3 regions of the Clostridioides sp. ES-W-0016-02 genome follow, and region 1 is predicted to be linked to each of the others. Evidence: riboswitches for the same ligand, from Rfam matches in the RefSeq annotation. Region 1 holds a riboswitch; each other region holds the start of a gene.

Region 1 (7,428 bases):
GAGGTAGGTAGTGTTTATAAAGATGGTAAATTGATAGATGAGGGAATTTTTTCTGATTATAATTATGAAATTAAGGATAAAGATTTACTCAATACAGTCAAATTTAAAGACGTTGATAGAGAAAAAATACAATTAAAGTCAAATGAAAAAAATTATGTAATGGAAATTGTACCATATCAAATTCTGACAAATAAATTATTTGAATCTATACCAAACAAAAATGGATATTTCAATCCAAATGAAGAATATTCAAAGCTTTGTGTTGTTGAGAGACACAGAATGACTGGAAACATATCAGTTGCACCATTAAAAGGGTTTGGCATAAAAAATGGAGCAATAGCAACTACTGTAGCTCATGATTCACATAATATCATAGTTGCAGGAGATAATGATGATGATATTATAGTTGCAGTAAATTACTTGAGAGATATACAGGGTGGCTATGTAATTGTATCAAATGGAAAAGTACTTGCTCACTTAAGTCTTAAAGTAGCTGGATTAATTAGTACTCTTCCAGCAGATGAAGTGCAAGAAACAACTGATAATATGTTAAAAATAGCAAGAAAAATGGGAGTTCCAAAGTATGTAGACCCTTTTATTACACTTTCATTTATGGCTCTTCCTGTTATTCCAAAAATAAGACTTACTGATTTAGGTCTGTTTGATGTAGAAGAATTTAAATTTATATAGATTAGAGTATTAGAAGAATAAAAATAAATAGGCAGGATTTAATACATAAATTAAATCCTGCTTATTTTAATTACTTAACATAAATTCCAGTTTAAATGTTCCAATCAAATAAAGCTTGAAATTTTCAGTATATAAGATTTACATATTCATGAAAATTTCTATATAAAAAGTAAAATATTTTATTTATATACAGAAATATAGGGTAGTAATATAAATATAGTATAAATTATTGATTAAAAACAAAAGGAGAGATATTTATGTTAAGTATAGGTACAAAAGCACCAGAATTTACATTAGAAGATAAAGATGGAAATAAAGTCAGTATGTCTGATTTTAAGGGGAAAAAAGTGGTAATATATTTTTATCCTAAAGATAATACACCAGGATGCACACGTCAGGCATGTGCATTTAGGAACGCATATGAAGGATTTAGAAATAATGATATACCAGTTATTGGGATAAGTAAAGATAGTATTAAATCACATCAAAAATTTGCAGAAAAGCATGAGCTTCCTTTTATTTTACTTTCTGACCCAGATTTAACTACTATTAAGGCTTTTGATGTGTGGAAAGAGAAAAAAATGTATGGGAAAACTGCTTTAGGAGTTGTTCGTGCAACTTATATTGTAGATGAAAGTGGAATTATTGAAAAAGTTTTTGAAAAAGCAAAACCAGATACAAATGCACAAGAGATTCTTGAATATTTGGAAAAATAGGAGTAGTAGAAATTTATGATTATAATGTTATCACCAGCTAAAAATATGAAGAATGTACAAGAATTTGATAGAGATTTAAGCTTGCCCTGTTTCATAGATAAAGCAAAAGAAATATCAAAGAATATAAAAACCTTTAGTGTAGAGGATTTCAAAAGTAAAATGAAAATCAACGAAAAATTAGCTATATTAAACAAGAGTAGATTTGATAATTTTAAATTTGACAGTTTAGGTACTCCTGCAATCTTAACTTATGCTGGAATACAATATAAAAATATAGAAGCAGAGAATTTTACAAAGCAAGATGAGGAATTTGCAAATAGTTGTATTAGAATCATAAGTGGATTGTATGGGGTCGTAAAACCCTATGATAGTATATATGAATACAGATTAGAAATGCAGACAAAGTTACAGATAAGAGAATTTAAAAATTTATATGAATATTGGGGAGACAGTATATATAACGAATTAAACAAAGAAAATACAGCTATTGTCAATCTTGCATCAAGTGAATACAGCAAAACTGTGGAAAAATTTATTGATGACAATCATACATATGTAACATGTAATTTTAAAATAAATAAAAATAATATGTTAAAAGTCGAATCTACACAAGCAAAGAAAGCTAGAGGAATGATGGTAAAATATATTGTTAAAAATAAAATAGAAGATATTAACGACTTAAAAAAGTTTAACTTAGAAGGGTATAAATATCAAGAAGATTTATCTAATAATAAGGAGTATGTGTTTGTAAAAGAGTAGATATTTTTATATAGACTTTAAATTGAATTGTTAAATTTAGGTAAAATATAATTACTGAGTATTGAATTGAATTGGATTTTAAAATATAATTATTCTTAAATCAAAAAAAGAAAGGAGTGATCTTCCAAAATGGAAAATCACAAACAGATGCCTTAGCATTCGATGGCAACACATGAAGTATTAGAGAGTTTAGACTCATCAGAGGAGGGGCTCACCGATACCGAGGCGGAAAACAGGATTAAAGAGTATGGTTTAAATGAACTGAGAAAAAGACCACCTAGAACAGTTTTACAAATGCTTTGGACCCAAGTTACAGATGCTATGGTATTGATACTAATAGGTGCATCAGTATTATCTTTAGCATTTGGAGAATTTACAGAAGCTTTTGTAATTCTAATAATTGTAACAGTAAATGCAGTTATTGGTATTGTTCAAGAAAAAAAAGCAGAATCATCATTGGAAGCACTAAAAAATATGAATTCACCTACAGCACGTGTTATACGTGATGGTGAAGAAAATGTTATTCAAGCAAGTAATCTTGTAATAGGAGATATTGTTTTTTTAGAAGATGGAGCGATGATTCCAGCAGACATTCGTTTAATAGATACATCTAGTTTAAAAATTCAAGAAGCTTCTTTAACAGGAGAGTCTGTCCCATCAGAAAAAGATTCAGATGGCATTTTACCTGAAGAATGTGTATTAGGAGACCGTAGTAATATGGCCTATACGTCTTCAATTGTCACATATGGTAGAGGTGTAGGTGTTGTAGTTGCAACTGGGATGGACACAGAAGTAGGTAATATAGCACATCTTTTAGATTCACAAAATGATTTTGATACTCCTATAAAACGTAAACTTAATACTGTTGGAAAAACATTAAGTGTTATAGGTATTATTGTATGCGTTATTATATTTGCAATAGGTGCATTTTATCAGAGACCTCTCTTACCAATGTTTATGATTGCAATTTCACTTGCTATATCAATCATTCCAGAGGGATTACCTGCAACAGCAACCATTGTAATGGCTCTAGGTGTGCAACGTATGGCTAAAAGAAACGCTTTGATTAGAAAGTTGCCAGCAGTTGAAACATTAGGAGGAGCTACAGTAATATGTTGTGATAAAACTGGTACATTAACCTTAAATAAAATGACTGTTACACATATTGCTGTAAATGGCGATTTTGAATCTGGAAAAGTAACATCAATAGATACTGCGTCTGAGAAACATCCACTAGTATATAAAGAGCTTGTTTATGCTGGTGCACTTTGTAACGATGCATGTATAAATCCAGATAAAAAAGATGAAATATTAGGTGATCCAACAGAAGGTTCATTGATTTTTATGGCTAATAAATTTGGAATAGATCAAGAAGCTCTTGAAGAGAAATATCCACGTGTATTTGAGCAACCTTTTGATTCTGACAGAAAATGTATGACAACTGTTCATGATATAGATGGAAAAATCACAGCATATACTAAAGGTGCAGTGGATGAACTTCTCCATTTATGTACCAAAATATTAACATCAAAAGGTGAAAGAAACATTACAGAGATGGACAAAAAAAACATACACGAATTATGTCTTACTATGTCTAAAGATGCATTACGTGTACTTGGTTTTGCTAAGCGTGAAATTCTATCGATACCAAAGGAAGATAGTGAAAACATAGAATATGATTTGACATTTATTGGTATAGTTGGTATGATTGACCCACCAAGAACCGAGGTAACTGATGCAGTAAAAACTTGTAAAGAAGCGGGCATAAGAACCATAATGATAACAGGTGACCATAAAGTCACTGCCACAACAATAGCTCATGAACTTGGAATTTGGAATGAAGGAAATACTGTTATATCTGGTGATGAACTTGATAATTTAAGTGATGATGAACTTGATAAAGCTGTTAAAAATGTGACAGTATTTGCTCGTGTATCACCATTTGATAAACTTAGAATTATACAGTCTCTAAAAAGAATTGGAGAAGTACCAGCAATGACTGGAGATGGGGTAAATGACTCCCCTGCATTAAAGTCTGCTGATATTGGTATAGCTATGGGTATAAGTGGTACAGATGTGGCAAAAGATTCTTCAGATATGATTTTAATGGATGATAGTTTTACCACAATTGCATATGCAATAAAAGAAGGTAGACGTGTATATAGAAATATACAAAAGGTTATACAATTCTTGCTTGTTGGAAATATAGCAGAGATACTTACACTATTTGTTGCAATATTGTTAAACTGGGATACTCCACTTCTTGCTGTGCATATTCTATGGGTAAACCTTGCAACAGCAACTCTTCCAGCTCTTGCTCTTGGAGTTGACCCACCAAGTAGAAATATAATGAAGCATCAGCCTGTTAAATCAGAAAGTTTGTTTGAAAAAAACCTTGTACAAAGAGTTATTACTCAGGGGATATTTGTAGCAATAATGACCATTTTAGCATATAAAATTGGTCTTAATATAGGAAACCATACTGTAGGTCAAACAATGGCATTCTGTGTATTAGCATTTTCACAAATGTTGCGTGCATTTAGCCAGCGTTCAAATACAGATTCTATGTTTACTAGAAATAGTGCTAAAAACCCATTTCTTTTAATCTCATTTTTAACTTCTGCTTTGCTTATGGCAGTTATATTATTTGTCCCTAATTTTAGAGATGCATTTAATTTAACTGTTTTAAATAGCTCACAGTGGCTTGTAACAGTGATTTTAGCTATAATGTCTGTAGTGCAAGTAGAGGTTGGAAAATTTCTTAAAAGAAAATTATATGAAAAATAGTTGACAAAATTAGGAAAAAAATATAAGATATAAAACATAGAAAAATTAAATAAATCTTATCCAGAGAGGTGGAGGGACTGGCCCTATGAAACCCGGCAACCAGTATATTTATATACATTGGTGCTAAATCCTGCGGCGAAAGCTGAGAGATGAGTATAATTAAGCTTATACAGAGCCTGAGTTATATACTCAGGCTTTATTTATTTTAAATCTCATCTGACAAATAGTTTAATTTTCTTAATTAAAATCTAAGGGGGATACAAAAATGTATAACAAAGAAACAATATGTGTGCAAGGAAATTATAAGCCAGGAAATGGAGAACCAAGAGTTTTACCTTTATATCAAAGTACAACTTTTAAATATAGTAGTATAGACCAACTTGCTGACTTATTTGATTTAAAAGCTGATGGTCATATGTATTCCAGAATAAGTAATCCTACAGTTCAAGCTTTTGAAGAAAAGATAAGTTTGTTAGAGGGAGGAGTATCATCTGTTGCTGTATCATCAGGTCAATCTGCAAATATGTTAGCAGTTTTAAATATATGTAAATCTGGAGATAGTATACTTTGTTCTTCAAAAGTATATGGAGGAACATTTAATTTATTAGGGCCTAGTCTTAAAAAATTTGGAATAGATTTAATATCATTTGATTTAGATGCAAGCGAAGATGAAATAGTAGAACTTGCAAATGAAAATACTAAAGTTGTATTTGCAGAAACACTTGCAAATCCAACTCTTGAAGTTATAGATTTTGAAAAAATAGCAAATGTAGCTAAAAGAATTAATGTTCCATTTATAGTTGATAACTCATTAGCATCACCAATACTTTGTAATCCGCTAAAATATGGAGCAAACATAGTCACTCATTCTACTACAAAATACTTAGATGGCCATGCTTCAAGTGTTGGTGGAATTATAGTAGATGGTGGAAATTTTAACTGGGACAATGGGAAATTTCCAGAATTAGTTGAGCCAGACCCAACATATCATGGAATAAGTTATACTGAGAAGTTTGGCAATGCTGCATATGCTACTAAAACAAGAGTTCAATTACTTAGAGACTATGGAAATTGCCTGAGTCCATTTAACGCATATCTTACTAATTTAAATATTGAAACACTACATCTTAGAATGGAGAGACATAGTGAAAATGCACTTAAGATAGCTGAGTTTTTAGAAAAACATAAAAATGTAGATTGGATTAACTATCCAGGGCTTGAAAATAATAAGTATTATGGAAATGCCAAGAAATATCTATCAAAAGGATGTAGTGGAGTTTTATCATTTGGAGTAAAAGGAGGACTTGAAAATGCTAAAAAATTTGTGGAAAAACTACAAATAGCAGCATTAGTAACTCATGTATCAGATGTAAGAACTTGTGTTATACATCCAGCTTCAACTACTCACAGACAATTAACAGAAGAACAATTAATTGCGTCTGGAGTATTACCTTCCCTAATAAGATTATCTGTTGGAATAGAAAATGTAGAGGATTTAATAGCTGATTTAAATCAAGCTTTAAATTTCTAATAGTATAAGAGAAAGAGAAGTGAAAAGATATGGCTTTAATACTACCAAAGGGACTACCTGTTATTAATAAATTATTAGATGAAGGAATAGATGTAATTTGTAAAGAAGACTTTAATAAAGATTTAGAATACAAAGAAAATATAGATACTAAAATAGCTATATTAAATCTAATGCCAATAAAAATAGATACAGAGCTAGATTTACTTAGAAGAATAGACAAGACAGGTTTTAATGTATCTGTAGAATTTATTAAAATCTCAACAAGAGAGAGTAAAAGAAGTTGTAATGAATATGTTAAGAATTTTTATAAAACATTTGATGAAGCAAAAAAAGAATCTTTTGATGGTTTTATAATAACAGGAGCTCCAGTTGAACAAATGGAGTTTGAAGAAGTTGATTATTGGGATGAACTAAAAGATATTATGGATTATTCTAAAAGAAAGGCTAAATCGACATTATATATATGTTGGGCAGCTCAAGCAGGTCTTTACAAATACTACAATGTAAAAAAACTTCCATTAAGTCAAAAATGTTTTGGAGTATTTAAGCATGAAGTGGATAAAAATAGTAAGATAGTAGATGGATTTGAAAAAGAGTTTTTTGCTCCACATTCAAGACACACTACTGTAAATATTGAAACTTTGAAAAATAATGATGAATTGAGCATTGTAAGCCATTCTAAAGAAGCTGGTCCTTATATAATTACAAATTCAAGAGATGTATTTGTAATGGGTCACAGTGAGTATGATAAATACACTTTAGATAAAGAATATAAAAGAGATGTAGATAGAGGTGATAAAATCTCAATACCTAAAAATTATTATATAAATGATGATCCTTCAAAAGAACCAACTGTTAAATGGAAAAAGCATTCAGAACTTTTGTTTAGAAATTGGATAAAAAACTATCTAATAATATAAAACGCAACTAAAAAATATGAGAATC
Region 2 (7,428 bases), 460 kb from region 1:
TCTCCACCACTTCTTCATTTTTATATAGTTTTATCTATAAATATGTTACCACAATTCTCCCAAAAAATTTGTCACTTTCTAGTTATAAAAAAAAATGAGTAAAGTTTTTAAAATTTTACTCATTTTATAGATTTTGTATATTTAATTTAAAAAGCTGGAACTATACTTCCTTTATATTCATCTTGTATAAACTTTTTAACTTCTTTACTATTCATAGCCTCTGATAAAGCTTTAATCTTATCGCTATCTTTATTATCTTCTCTACAAGCAATTATATTTACATATGGAGAATCGCTTGATTCTATTACTATTGCATCTTTAGTAGGATTTAAATTCGCTGTTAAAGCATAGTTAGAATTTATTACTGCTCCATCAACATCTTTTAATACTGTTGGTAATTGTTCTGCATTCATTTCTTTTATTTGTATATTTTTAGGATTTTTAGTTATATCTTTTTTAGTTATAAGTTCGCCATCCTTTACTTCTATTAATTTATGCTTTGCTAATAATTTAAGTGCTCTAGCTCCATTAGTCGCATCATTTGGTACAGCTATAACTGCTCCATCTTTTACTTCATCTAATGATTTAACTTTTTCTGAATAGAATCCCATTGGCTCTATATGAACTTTAGATGTATAAGTAAGTTTATATTCCTTTTCCTTCACAGTCTCCTCTAAAAATGGAATATGTTGAAAGAAGTTAGCATCCAAAGAACCTTCATCTAAAGCTGTATTTGGAAGCACATAATCATCAAATATCTTTACTTCTAAATCATATCCTTTTTCTTTTAATAAAGGTTTTGCAACTTCCAATATTTTTGCATGTGGATTTGATGATGCCCCTACTAATATTTTTTTATCCTCTTTGTTTGAACATCCTACTGCTGATATTGCTATTGCTGACACTAATGCTACTGATAATAATTTTTTTAATTTCATTTTTTACTCCCCCTTTAAAAATGTTTTATTGATTAAATTATTTTAGTTTCTTATAAGCTAGATTTCCTAAACCTTGTATTATTTGAACTAGTATTACAAGTGCTATTACTGTATAAACCATTACTGCTGTGTCAAATCTTTGGTATCCGTAAATAAGAGCTATATTACCTAGTCCACCAGCTCCTACTGCACCTGCCATAGCTGTATAGCCAAGTATAGAAATTACTGATAATGTAATTCCAGATACTATTGAAGGCATTGCTTCTTTTATCATAACTTTAAATACTATTTGTTTTTTTGTAGCTCCAAAAGATTTGGCAGCCTCTATTAGTCCCTTATCAACTTCGTTTAATGAACTTTCTATAATCCTAGCGATAAATGGTGCTGCACCAATAGTTATTGGTACTATTGCAGCAGTTTCTCCTATACTTGTTCCAACAATTAATCTTGTTATTGGAATCATTGCAACTATAAGTATCATAAATGGGAAACTTCTAAATATGTTTACTATAAATCCTAGTGCACTATTAATCGTACTATTTGGTTTTAATCCATCTGGTTTTGTCACTACTAATATAATTGCTAGTATAAATCCTAATATTGTTGCCACTACAGTTGGTACTATGACCATATATAAAGTTTGTAGTAATGCATTTGGAAATAGTGTTGTTAAAAAATCAATTAGACTATTCATTTATCATTTCCTCCCATCTTATGTCCTTATCTGTAAGATACTGTTTTACTTTATCTCCACTTTTATCTGAAACATTTATAATAAGTGAACCTAAAATATCTTCTTTAAATTGTTCTAATTTCCCAAATATTATAGATACATCTATGTTTAACTCTCTTGCCATTGTTGTAATAATAGCTTCATTAGAAATGTCTTTAGGGAATAGTATTTTTATATTTGTTCCTTTTGGTAAAATTATACTTTCTTCACCTATTAATTTTCTAAGTCCTTTAGTATTTCTCAAGAAAATTTCTTCTGTATCTCCTATTTCTAATACCTCTCCATTTTCCATTATTGCCACTCTTCCACAAATTTGTTTTATAACTTCCATTTGGTGAGTTACAACTATTATTGTTATTCCTAGGTTTTTGTTTATATCTTCAAGTAATGAAAGAATTGATTTTGTAGTATTTGGGTCTAGTGCTGAAGTTGCTTCATCACAAAGAAGTACTTGTGGGTTTAGTGCTAAAGCCCTAGCAATTGCAACTCTCTGTTTTTGACCACCACTTAAGTTTCTTGGTTTATCATTTTTCTTTTCAGATATACCAACCACTTCTAGTAACTCTAAAACTCTTTTTTTTATTTCTGCCTTTGTATATCCAAAGCACTCTAAAGGTAATGCTACATTATCAAACACTGTTTTTCTTTCAAGTAATGAAAAGTGTTGAAAAATCATACCTAGCTCTTTTCTTAAATCCCTCATTTGCTTTTCATTTAATGACTTTACTTCCTTATTAGATACAAGCACACTACCTTCTTGATATTCTTCTAGCCCATTTATACATCTAAGTAGTGTTGATTTTCCAGCACCACTATGACCTATTATTCCAAAAATTTCTCCAGATTCTATCTCAATACTTACATCTTTAAGTACTTGAGTCTTTCCATAATACTTATTAACATTTTTTATGCTAATCATAAAATTTCCTCCCCACATATTCTGCTCAATTTGTATGTTTATTTTTATTTATGTATTTTAAATTTGTATCTAACAAAATAAAAGCCTGAGTATAAACTCAGGCTTAGAAAGCTATTTATACTCATCTATCAACTATATTAGTTGCAGGATTTAGCACCAATGTATATAAAATATACTGGTTGCCGGGTTTCAAAGGGCCAGTCCCTCCACCACTCTTGATAAGACGTTATTTAATTTGATTCGATTATCATTTCTTGCTATGTTATATATAATATATTTATTAATAATATTTGTCAATAAATTTATTTGAAATTTTTATTTTTTATTATTCTGAATTGAAAACAAAGTTCATAAAACCTCATATCAGTTTAGAAAATGGATATCAAGATACTACTCTTTCAATTATTTTGACAAAACTGATACTTGTTCTATCTAATTTCTATTTGGATGTGGATTTCTTCGAGTAGAATGTTAGTGATTTTCCAGCAAAAGTAGAAGCATATAAAGAACTTATTTGCAAAGAACTTGGAGTAAAAAATAAAAACGAACTATTTTAAAATGCGAATTAAATATTTGTGAAAATATTAATCATCTGAACTGGAGTTATTGGAACTTTAAATACAGTCTCGTTGGCAGGCAAAAACCAAATACGTCACTATGTAAGAAAAGATTGTAATAAAGCATTATAATATCTCCACTTGTAACATTTTTTTGAAAAACTCATTGACAAGTAAGTGACTAATAAGTATACTAAATATCAGTGACCACATGGTCACTAATATTGTACAACGGAAATGACCAGTCGGTCATTACATAAGGAGATATCATGCCTACAAAATTATTTTTTGAGCTTAATGAAGACAAACAAAGGAATATTATTAGTGTGGGAATATCTGAATTTGCAACATATGGTTATACAAATAGTTCCACCAATAGAATAGTTAAAAGCTCTGGTATTAGTAAAGGTAGCTTGTTTAAATATTTTTCTACTAAAGAAGAATTGTATTTTTTCATACTTGATATCGTCACAGCAGACTTTATTGAAAGTTTAGAAAAAAAGACAATCGCCATTTCACCAGAGTTATTCCAACGAATAATTGAATATTCTGCTTTAGAATTTTCTTGGTATATTCAAAATCCTGAAAAAGCAAAATTGTTAATAGGTGCATTTACAAGAAGTGATACTGAGATTTACCAAAAGACCATAGAACGATATAGTATTAAGGAATTTGATGTATATGACAATCTAGTTAAAGATATTGATTTGAGTAATTTTCGTTGGCATAAGCAGAAAACTATCGACATTTTGAAGTGGTTTCTAAAAGGTTTTAACGATTCTTTTTTAGTAAGTACTCAAATAGATAACTATTCATTCGAACACATACAAAATGAATATGTAAAAAGTCTAACAGAATATCTGGAAATATTAAAAATGGGGCTTTTAAAATAAAAGGAGGATACAGTTATGTTTTGGAAGGCAAAAGGTGGATGCGTCAGCATTGACGATACAGATATGGACTATATCTCTTTTGGAAATGGTAGTGATATTTTAATCATGCTTCCTGGACTAGGCGATGGATTAACCACAGTCAAAAGAATGGCTATTACAATGGCTATCGCATATCGCATGTACGCCAAAGACTATAAAGTATATGTTTTTAGCAGAAAAAACCATTTAAAAGAAGGTTATTCTACACGAGATATGGCTAAAGACCAAGCGAAAGCCATGAAAATACTTGGTATCACTAAAGCTAAAGTTTTAGGTATTTCTCAAGGTGGAATGATAGCACAATACCTTGCTATTGATTATCCCGATTTAATTGAGAAACTCGTACTAGCAGTTACGCTATCAAAGCAGAATAAAAACATACAAGAAGTTGTTGGGAATTGGATTACATTGGCAGAGCAAGAAAAATATAAGTATCTAATGATTGACATATCAGAAAATTCTTATTCAGAGAATTATCTAAAAAAATATCGTTTTCTTTACCCCTTGCTTGGGAAAATCGGTAAACCTAAAGATTTTAGACGGTTTCTCATACAAGCATCCTCTTGTATTCAGCATGATGCATATATGGAGTTGAATAATATTATATGTCCCACTTTGATAATTGGGGGCGATAACGATAAGATAGTTGGTGTAACTTCTTCTGTTGAATTAACTGATAAAATTAAGGACAGCGAATTATTTATATATAAAGGTCTTGGACATGCTGCGTATGAGGAAGCAAAAGATTTTAATAATCGTGTTCTAAATTATTTATCGAAATAAAGTAAAGCATTATAAAAATAGAGTAGATACGCTATCCTGTATGTGGCAACAAAACAAGGCTAAAAATTCGATTAGATACTATACCTGAAAATTTCTCGTTTTATATTTTTTTACTGTTTTTATAAGCCATCATTGAATATTGAAATCAAATAGGCGTAAAACGGAATTTTTAAGCAACTAAAATAGAAACACATAAAGCCACACAAACATAGTGTTCGTGTGGCTTTACAGCGCTTTATAAAATAATTTTTATTGTTGATATTGGCAGGTTATTCTACTATTTTTTATTATTTCCTGTTATTCCTAATCTATCATTCATGTCTTTTATCATTTTTCTAAAACCACTACCTATATCATTTCCAACATCTTCTGTTCCATGAACTAGTTTCATAAAGTCATTTTGACCTTTTTTCATATCTTCATCAGATACTTTATCTAATTTCTCTAATCTAGCATCTATATCTTTTACTAATCTTTCACCTTCAGTTATTAATTCATCATTCATTTTCTTTAATTCAGCATCTTCTGTTTTACCATCTTTTTTAAGAGATGTTACAAATGATTGTATTTTGTCTCTACTGTCTTTGTATGCAGCCTTTACATCACTTAAATATTTTTCATTTCCTGGATATTCTTTATCTTTAAATTGATTATTTATACTTTCTGGAGTATCATAAATAGAATATCTATTTAAACCTGCTATATAATCATTATAGCTTGTTGAATAATAATTCATATAACCTTCATTGTTGTTTACTGATTCATTTGGATTTTTTCCTGCATTTTCATTTGGTTTTTCAGTTTTTTTAGTACAAGCAGTCATACCTATAGCTAATACTAACGCTAGTCCTACAAATAAAGTTCTTTTTAATTTCATTTTTATTATCCTCCTAGATGTTTTATATTACAAAAAGTTTTAATAAAGTTCTTTCTCAATTTAGTATTTCTATATTTTTATTTTTTATTTACTAAAATTAAACAATTTATAATTTATTTTTTGGGAAATTATAATAGATAAGTAATTAATAAAAAAAATATAATTTTATTATTGATATTGATTATCATTCATAGTATAATTTAATTAATTGATATTAATTTTCATTTGAAGGAGGTTATCTTTTATGCATTGTTGCAATTCACAATTTTGTTGTAAGAATAAAATTGAATCATCATATATAAAATGGCTTTTAGAAGTTTTAGGTCCAGTTTTTTTAGGCTCTAAACCTGCTGAAATAATAAATATTTCATTTACTGATGTAAATAGAGAGGAAAAAATTAATGATATTTACAAATATCTATATAATTGTAAAAGAATAGATTTTATAGTTATTGATAAAGAAAAAAAAGGATTAAAAATTTTATTTGTAAATAAAACAGCATTGTCAGAAAGATTAAAATGTAAAAAAACAGTAAATTTCTTGAAGTTTTTAGGATACAAACAAAATACTAATGTAAATGCTTATTTAGAGCATCTAGTTGAAAAGCTTAAAACTGATACTTTTCCTGATGAAATAGGTATTTTTTTAGGATATCCCCTTAAAGATGTAATTGGATTTATGGGATATAGTAACTATGAAGTTTCTATGATTAGGTATTGGAAAGTTTATGGTGATCCAAAACAATCAGAAGACACATATTCTAAGTTCTTGCTTCATCGTAAAAAAATGAGAAAATTACTTGACTACATAAGTGTAGATAAAATAGTAAGCTGTTTCTAATTAGATTTTATTCTATAAAATAATTAAAAATAAAAATACATCCTTTTTTATCATGTTATTATCACAATAACTTAAGGATGTATTTTCTATTTTAATATGCTAATTTCTTAATATACTAATTTTGGTTATATAACATATCTTTAATATTTATTTTCTTTTCTTGCATTCCATTAGACATCAAGAATTCTTGTGTATCCTCTAACTCTTTTATGTCCTTATCTGTTATCTTAGAACTAAAATCATACCAAGAATACATTTCCTTTGTTTCATCTAAAGTTAAACCAACTTCTTTTGATACCTCTTCCATTACCTTATCTTTATTCTCATCCATATATTTTAAAGTATCTTCATGAACTTTCATAAATCTTTTTACTAATTCAGGATATTTTTGAGCAAAATCATCACTTACTGCAGTAACTATTATTCCACTAACTAAACCTTCTCCATTTACTATCATTTTGCTACCTGCATTTATTGTTTTTAAAGCCACTGGCCCTGCAAGCATTGCAACATCTGCACTTTTACTTTCTAATGCAGAGGCAGCACTAGGAATATCCATGTTTACATATTCAACATCATCTATCGTATAACCTTCCTTAGCAAGTGCAGCAATCAATAATTGATGAAGTATAGTCCCTTTTGGACCTACAATTTTCTTACCTTTTAAATCTTTTATAGATTTGATATTTTCATTGTTAGTTATAAGCATATATCCTTTTGGTGATCTACTATAGATATTTGTAACTTTAAGTCCAACTCCATTAGATGCTGCTATTATAGCAGATGTTCCACCTAATGCATGTAAAAAGTCTAATTCTCCAGCAGCTAGTGCCTGAGTTTGTTCTGGG
Region 3 (7,428 bases), 1.8 Mb from region 1:
CCGACATACACACTACTCCCTCCTAAATAAAATAAATTTTTTAATAAGTAAAATTTAATGTAAGTTTATTAAGACTATATTAGTTGTATTATTGATGCTTTTCAATATTTTTTGAATTATTTAACATTACTTAACGAAATCTTAACCAGTTTTTAACATATTCCTTCTACTATGTATTAATTTAATGCAATATTATATAATGAAATATATTAATCTCACTAAATAATGTTTATTTATTATATGATTGAAAATTAGTATTTATTAAATATATTTAATCATAAAATAAAAAACTGCTAAAACGTAATTTTAAAATTACATTCTAGCAGCTTCTTATCTAAGCATTATTCACCTAATGCATCTTTTCTTAATTGTTCTACTTTATCAGTTCTTTCCCATGGTAAATCTATATCCGTTCTACCAAAGTGACCATAAGCAGCAACCTTTTTGTAAAGAGGCTTTCTTAAATCTAAATCTCTTATTATTGCTCCTGGTCTTAAATCAAAGTGTTTGTTTACTAGTTCAACAAGCTTCTCTTCTGAAACTTTACCTGTCCCAAAAGTATCTATAAATATAGATAATGGTCTAGCTATACCTATAGCATATGCAAGTTCTATCTCACATTTATCTGCAAGTCCAGCCGCAACAATATTTTTAGCAACATATCTAGCAGCATAAGCAGCAGATCTATCAACTTTTGTAGGGTCTTTTCCTGAAAAAGCTCCTCCACCATGTCTAGAATATCCACCATAAGTGTCTATTATTATTTTTCTTCCTGTAAGACCTGTATCCCCTTGAGGTCCTCCTATAACGAATCTGCCTGTTGGGTTTATATAAATTTTAGTATCTTCATCAAGTAATTCAGCTGGTATAACTGATTTTATAACATGCTCAATTAAATCTTGTCTTATCTTATCATTTGATACTGTTTCACAATGCTGAGCTGATATAAGAACTGTATGTACTCTTACAGCTTTATTTCCTTCATATTCAACAGTAACTTGAGTTTTTCCATCTGGTCTTAAATAATCAACTAAACCTGTCTTTCTAACTTCTGTAAGTCTTCTTGATAATTTATGAGCTAATGATATTGGAAGTGGCATTAATTCTGGAGTTTCATTACATGCAAATCCAAACATTATACCTTGGTCTCCAGCTCCTACTTTTTCTATTTCTTGTTCTATTTCTTCTCCAGTCTTACTTTCTAGACCTTCATCAACTCCCATAGCTATATCTCCAGATTGTTCATCTATAGAAGTTATAACTGCACAAGTGTCACAGTCAAATCCATATTTTGCTCTTGTATATCCAATTTCTTTTACTGTTTCTCTTACTAATTTAGGTATATCTACATAAGCAGATGTACTTATTTCTCCAGCTACTAAAACTAAGCCTGTTGTTACTGTAGTTTCACAAGCTACTCTAGATTGTGGGTCTTTTTCTAACAATGCATCTAATATTGAATCTGATATTTGGTCACATATCTTATCAGGATGTCCTTCTGTAACTGATTCTGACGTAAATAAATGTCTTGCCATTTTTGTTCCTCCTTATTCATTCTTAATTTTTATTATAGGTTTTACCTTATCTTCAATTCTTAGAAATTTTACTCAAAATAAAAAACCTCTCCTTATAAGAAGAGGTTAATAATCGTAATCGCATACTAATTAACTGACCTCATCTTTCAAGACTTTTGTCTTGTAGGAATTAGCACCTTTTCCCATTTGGGTGGTTGCTGGGCTTCACAGGGCCTATCCCTCAGCCGCTCTTGATAAGGTAATCAAGATTTAAGTTTTATTTTACTTTATTAGCTTACTATTTTTTTAAAATTTTGTCAAGATTTTTAGCCATATTTTTGCCATTACTTTTTTTGTGAGACAAATAAAATATTATCTCTATCTGAAATTTAAAGTTAGGTCTTTTTAGTGTTTTTTATTCATATATTTTTTTGAAGGGGGTGTTCCTATTGTATTTAGCTAAAGTAAATTACAGCGATGATGATGTTATACAGATGCTAAGTTCAGTTCTCAAAACCATAATTAATGAAAATACGATTGTTGTTTGCATAGGAACAGACAGGGCTATAGGTGATACTTTAGGCCCTTTAGTTGGAACAATACTTAAAAACAGTAAATTTAAATACCCCGTTTACGGTACACTAGATAACCCTATTCACGCCTTAAATATATATGAGTCTTTAGATACTATAAAAAATACACATATGCAAGGTAACTTCTTGGCTATAGATGCTTGCTTGGGGTCACAGAGTAACATAGGCAATATACAGATTAGAGAAGGACCTATCCTGCCCGGAAAAGGTGTGGGAAAAAAACTACCTCAAATAGGAAATTATTCTATAGTAGGGATTGTAGATAAAATTGATGAAAATAACAGACTTTCATTTAATAATATACGTCTTAGCTTTATACTAGACTTAGCTGAAACAATAGCCTTAGCACTATTGGTATCTACTTAAATCTTATATAAGGTAACTGATAAAATTTTTTGTATTAAAAAGGTAGATACTATAGAGTATTTAATTTAATAAATACTCCAAATTATCTACCTTTTTATTTTGATATTTATTCTTCTGTTTTAATGCTTTTCATTTTTAAAAATTTTATTTTTCTACTAGAGCAAACATTAACTCACCTTTACAGACAAGTTCTTCACCAACATAAGCTTTAGCATCTGCTTTTGCTATATTTCTTCTAAGCGTTGTCATTTCAACTTCCATAGTCAATGTATCTCCTGGTCTTACTTCTCTCTTGATTCTAACTTTATCAATACCAGCAAATACACCTAATTTCCCTTTATTTTCTTCCAAAGACATCATTGCTACTCCACACACTTGTGCTAGAGCTTCTACTATCAGCACTCCTGGCATCAATGGGTAATTTGGAAAATGACCTTGAAAAAATGGTTCATTAACTGTTACATTTTTTATACCAACAGCTCTTTTTCCAACTTCTAACTCTGTAATCTTGTCCACTAATAAAAATGGATATCTATGTGGTATTAGTTCTTTTATTTCATCTATATTTAACATTTTAAACTCTCCTAATTATTTTCTTTTGAAAGACCCACCTGTTTCAAGTAAATCTATTGAGCCCAAAGCAATCCCTGTTCCTTTCGCAACACAAGATAGTGGTTCATCTGCTATTGTAACAGTTATTCCTGTTCTCTGTTCTATTATCTTATCTAATCCATATAATAATGAGCCTCCGCCAGTCATTATTATACCAACATCACCTATGTCTGCTGCTAATTCAGGTGGTGTTTTTTCTAAAACAGCATGAGTTGCAACAACTATTTGTTCAACACATTCTCTAAGGGCTTCTAACATTTCTGCTGAGTTTATAGTTATAGAACTAGGAAGACCTGTAATCAGATTTCTTCCTGTTATTTTCATATACTTTTCTTCTTCTCTCTTAAATGCAGAACCAATTTCAAACTTAATTTTTTCTGCGGTTCTTTCTCCAATAAGAAGATTATGTTGTTTTTTCATGTACTTAACTATAGCATCATCAAATCGGTCTCCGCCAACTTTTATAGATTCACTTACAACTGCTCCCCCTAGTGATATTACGGCTATATCTACAGTTCCTCCACCAATATCTATAATCATATTACCATTAGGTTGTGATATGTCTACACCAGCTCCTATAGCTGCTGCTATTGGCTCTTCTATGATATACACTTCTCTAGCCCCAGCTTGTCTAGTAGCATCCTCTACTGCTCTCTTTTCTACTTCTGTAACACCTGTTGGCACACATACCATAATTCTAGGCATGAAAAATCTTCCAAATCCCTTTTTATCAACTATCTTATCTATAAAAGATTTTAACATCTTCTCAGTTACATCATAATCTGAAATTACACCATCTCTTAAAGGTCTTATTGCAACTATATTTCCTGGTGTTCTTCCTATCATTTTTTTAGCCTCTTCTCCTACAGCTAAAACAGAATCTGTTCTGTTGTCTATTGCAACAACAGATGGTTCTTCTAAAACGATTCCCTTACCACTAACATAAACAAGTACATTTGCAGTACCTAAATCTATGCCTATATCAGCTCCAGCCATTTTTTCAACTCCTTCATTTATATATTAGATTATATTATAAGCCTATTTATTAATACTCCTATAATAAAGCATATACAAAAATCTCGCTTTAATCAAGAGAAAATAAATGTTTTGAGAGTATTATTCTTTTGCTATTTATAATTATATAATATATTTCTTACAATAATTTAATGTAATAAAAAAAGTAGGTTTTTAACCTACATTTTTTTATGTTCCTTCTCATACTTTAATTTCGTTGCTAATCCCCCTCTAATATGTCTCTCTGATTTATTTTTGTCTAGCACACTTTTAACTTCTTTGGCAAGGGATGGATTTATTTCCTTTAATCTTTCTGTAACATCCTTGTGAATTGTACTCTTACTTACTCCAAATGTCTTGGCTGTTTGTCTTACTGTAGTGTTTTTTTCAAGTATATATTTTGCTACCACTATGGCTCTTTCCTCTATATGAGATCTCAAAGATTACCCCCCTCACATAATAGCTTTAATGATATATATGTAAAAACACCAAAAAATATAACAAGCTTAACCAAATATGATTAAACTTGTTATACTTTTACTTAATTAGACTCATTGGGTCTATAGATTTTTCTCCATTATATGCTTCTAAATGCACATGTATACCCTCTTCACTTTCTATCTGAGAAGTACTTCCTACAGTCCCTAATGATTGTCCTTCTGTTACTTTCTGATTCTTCTTAACACTAACATTTTCATCTAGATTTGAATATACTACTACAGTATTATTGTCGCTTTTTATTTTTACTGATTTTCCATATTCTTCATCATCAAATACATCTACTACCATTCCGTTTAATAGAGATTTTATTTCTTTACCTTTAGTACAACTAACATCTATACCTTTATGAGTTTCCCAAACATCCAATGTTTTAGAATAACTAGGTTCTTTTTCTGAATATTCTCTTATTATCTTATCACCAATGTAATTTAATTTTGTTGTACTTGACTTATTTTCTTCTTTTGCCTTAGCTTTTTCTAAGTTTTGTTTTGAATCTGTCGCAGTAGGGATAGCATCTTTCTTATCTTTTTCAATTAAATGTATTTCCTCTTCACTATCTTTATTAGATTTTTCTATCATGCCTTTATTAGAAGCTAATTTATCTACATTATTATTTGTAAACCAAACTCCACCTACTGCTAATAAACAAACACATACAAATAAAGATAAATAAAAACCATCTTTTTCTAACAGTTTTTTCTTCATTTCGCACCTCCAAATATATTTCTACATTTGGATTATTGACGTGTTTTTGGTATTTTATACAATTATTAGTATATATCTTTTATTTTTGTATCAGTATAGTAATGTGATAATATATCATAGTATTTATAGCCTTCTTCTGCCATACCTTCAGCTCCCCATTGGCTCATACCAACTCCATGACCATATCCTTTTACTACAAAATCTATGTATCCTTCTCCAAATTTTATATCAAAGTTTGCAGAATTTAAGTTAAAAACAGTCCTCACATCTTTTCCTGTGACTTCTTTGTTTCCTAATTTTATTTTTTCTACAGTTCCAGCATCGCTTCTTTCAGTTATTGCAACTTGTTTACTCAAGTTATTTACATCTATCACAATGCTACTATAAGACTTTCTAAGGCTCTTAACAAAATCTGTGTTGCTTATTTTAAGTGTTGATGCAAATTTGGGAGAATACTTATCATATGGGCTTTCTACAGATTTTAAATAAGGATATTTTGATGAAAATACCTCTTCACTATTCTCTGTTTTCCCTGATGAGGTAGAGAAATAAAGAGGAAGTATAGCCTTATCATTGTAAGTTATTATCTGCCCCTTAGTGCCTTTAACTGCGTTTTTAATTTTAGAATACTTATTTTTAATCCATTCTTCACCATTCAACTTTTTAAGAGTCGCATAACTCTTGTATTCTTGACAGTGTTTATAATCAGTACATACCACTGCATTTTTATGTTTACTTGATTTCCCATGTTCTTGCTTATATACTACATACGTTCTAGCTGCTACAGCTTGGGCTTTTAAGGCCTCTATATCAAAATCCGAGGACATCTCACCAGCTAGTACTCCACATAAATAGTTTTCCATGTCCATTTTTTCAACTTTACCTGACATGTGATTATAGACATTTATAACTGGTGTTTTTTTGTCTACAGTTTCATAGTTTACTACCTTTTTATCTTCTTTCTTACCTTCATTTTTAATATCATTTTTTTTAATGGTTTTGTTTATGGAAACTACTTTCTCTGGTTTTTCAGTTAGCTCCACATTTTTGTAAGAAACTAAAGTTATCAATGAAGGGACTAACACAGAGCAAGTTACAAATCCTAACAAAACAACCAATGGGTTCTTCATATACTCTCCTCCTTAGCTTTTAAAACCTTGTATTTAAGTATATGAACAACCCTATCAATTTATAACTTACTTATCTAAACCAATTATTAATCTTCTACTATTTTGATTTGACCACCTAATGCTGTTATCTTTTTATCTATATCAACATAACCTCTTTGAATATGGTATATTTCTCCTATTTGAGTTTCTCCTTCTGCTATAAGACCGCATAAAATAAGCGCTGCTCCTGCTCTTAAATCAGTAGCATTTACTGCTGCACCGTGTAATTCATCTACTCCATTAACAACCGCACTTCTTCCATCTATTTTTATATTAGCACCCATTCTATTGAATTCAGCAACATGCATAAATCTATTTTCAAAAACAGTTTCTATAACTACACCAGTTCCATTAGCTACAGTAAGCATAGCCATAAATTGAGCTTGCACATCTGTAGGAAACCCTGGATGTGGTAAAGTCTTTATGTCTATTGGCTTTAATACCTTTGGACCTACTACTCTAACAGAATTGTCCATCTCTGTAATTTCACAACCAGCTTCTCTTAATTTAGCTACAACTGGCTTTAAATGCTCCATTAAAACATTTTCAACTGTTATATCACCTTTTGTCATAGCTGCTGCAACCATATAAGTTGCTGCTTCTATTCTGTCTGGAATTACATTATGTTCTGCTCCTTTTAACTCCTTAACACCTTTTATCTTTATAGTGTTAGTACCTGCACCTTTAACATCTGCTCCCATTTCATTTAAGAAATTAGCTAAGTCAACTATTTCTGGTTCTTCTGCTGCATTTTCTATTATTGTAGTTCCTTCTGCTAAAGAAGCTGCCATCATTATATTTTCAGTAGCTCCAACAGATGGGAAATCTAAATACAATTTATTTCCTACTAATTTTTCTGTTGCGGCTTCAACAAAACCGTGGTCCATTTCTATTTTTGCACCTAAAGCTTTAAATCCTTTTAAATGTAAATCTATAGGTCTCGTTCCTATAGCA

What was found. Region 1 has a riboswitch for S-adenosylmethionine ahead of IC758_RS09655 (O-acetylhomoserine aminocarboxypropyltransferase/cysteine synthase family protein). Riboswitches for the same ligand answer to the same signal wherever they lie in the genome.
Region 2: linked by a shared signal. The riboswitch ahead of IC758_RS07415 (methionine ABC transporter ATP-binding protein) and the one ahead of IC758_RS09655 (O-acetylhomoserine aminocarboxypropyltransferase/cysteine synthase family protein) in region 1 are both predicted to bind S-adenosylmethionine.
Region 3: linked by a shared signal. The riboswitch ahead of metK (methionine adenosyltransferase) and the one ahead of IC758_RS09655 (O-acetylhomoserine aminocarboxypropyltransferase/cysteine synthase family protein) in region 1 are both predicted to bind S-adenosylmethionine.

What each region holds. Positions count from the first base shown of each region.
Region 1 covers NZ_CP061361.1:1,985,402-1,992,829, forward strand. The annotation lists gene ade (adenine deaminase) at 1-690, shown strand, start outside; gene bcp (thioredoxin-dependent thiol peroxidase) at 948-1,406, shown strand; gene yaaA (peroxide stress protein YaaA) at 1,422-2,165, shown strand; gene IC758_RS09650 (calcium-translocating P-type ATPase, PMCA-type) at 2,328-4,952, shown strand; SAM riboswitch class I at 5,006-5,108, shown strand; gene IC758_RS09655 (O-acetylhomoserine aminocarboxypropyltransferase/cysteine synthase family protein) at 5,218-6,483, shown strand; gene IC758_RS09660 (homoserine O-succinyltransferase) at 6,513-7,403, shown strand.
Region 2 covers NZ_CP061361.1:1,528,583-1,536,010, reverse strand. The annotation lists gene IC758_RS07425 (MetQ/NlpA family ABC transporter substrate-binding protein) at 147-938, opposite strand; gene IC758_RS07420 (methionine ABC transporter permease) at 976-1,632, opposite strand; gene IC758_RS07415 (methionine ABC transporter ATP-binding protein) at 1,625-2,590, opposite strand; SAM riboswitch class I at 2,709-2,815, opposite strand; gene IC758_RS07410 (TetR/AcrR family transcriptional regulator) at 3,474-4,040, shown strand; gene IC758_RS07405 (alpha/beta fold hydrolase) at 4,056-4,862, shown strand; gene IC758_RS21205 (cysteine-rich KTR domain-containing protein) at 4,889-4,987, shown strand; gene IC758_RS07395 (hypothetical protein) at 5,140-5,739, opposite strand; gene IC758_RS07390 (DUF3793 family protein) at 5,984-6,580, shown strand; gene IC758_RS07385 (NrtA/SsuA/CpmA family ABC transporter substrate-binding protein) at 6,696-7,428, opposite strand, start outside.
Region 3 covers NZ_CP061361.1:176,250-183,677, reverse strand. The annotation lists gene IC758_RS01235 (hypothetical protein) at 1-7, opposite strand, end outside; gene metK (methionine adenosyltransferase) at 342-1,535, opposite strand; SAM riboswitch class I at 1,672-1,775, opposite strand; gene yyaC (spore protease YyaC) at 1,964-2,473, shown strand; gene fabZ (3-hydroxyacyl-ACP dehydratase FabZ) at 2,618-3,046, opposite strand; gene IC758_RS01215 (rod shape-determining protein) at 3,062-4,081, opposite strand; gene spoIIID (sporulation transcriptional regulator SpoIIID) at 4,279-4,539, opposite strand; gene IC758_RS01205 (M23 family metallopeptidase) at 4,637-5,305, opposite strand; gene spoIID (stage II sporulation protein D) at 5,371-6,435, opposite strand; gene murA (UDP-N-acetylglucosamine 1-carboxyvinyltransferase) at 6,522-7,428, opposite strand, start outside.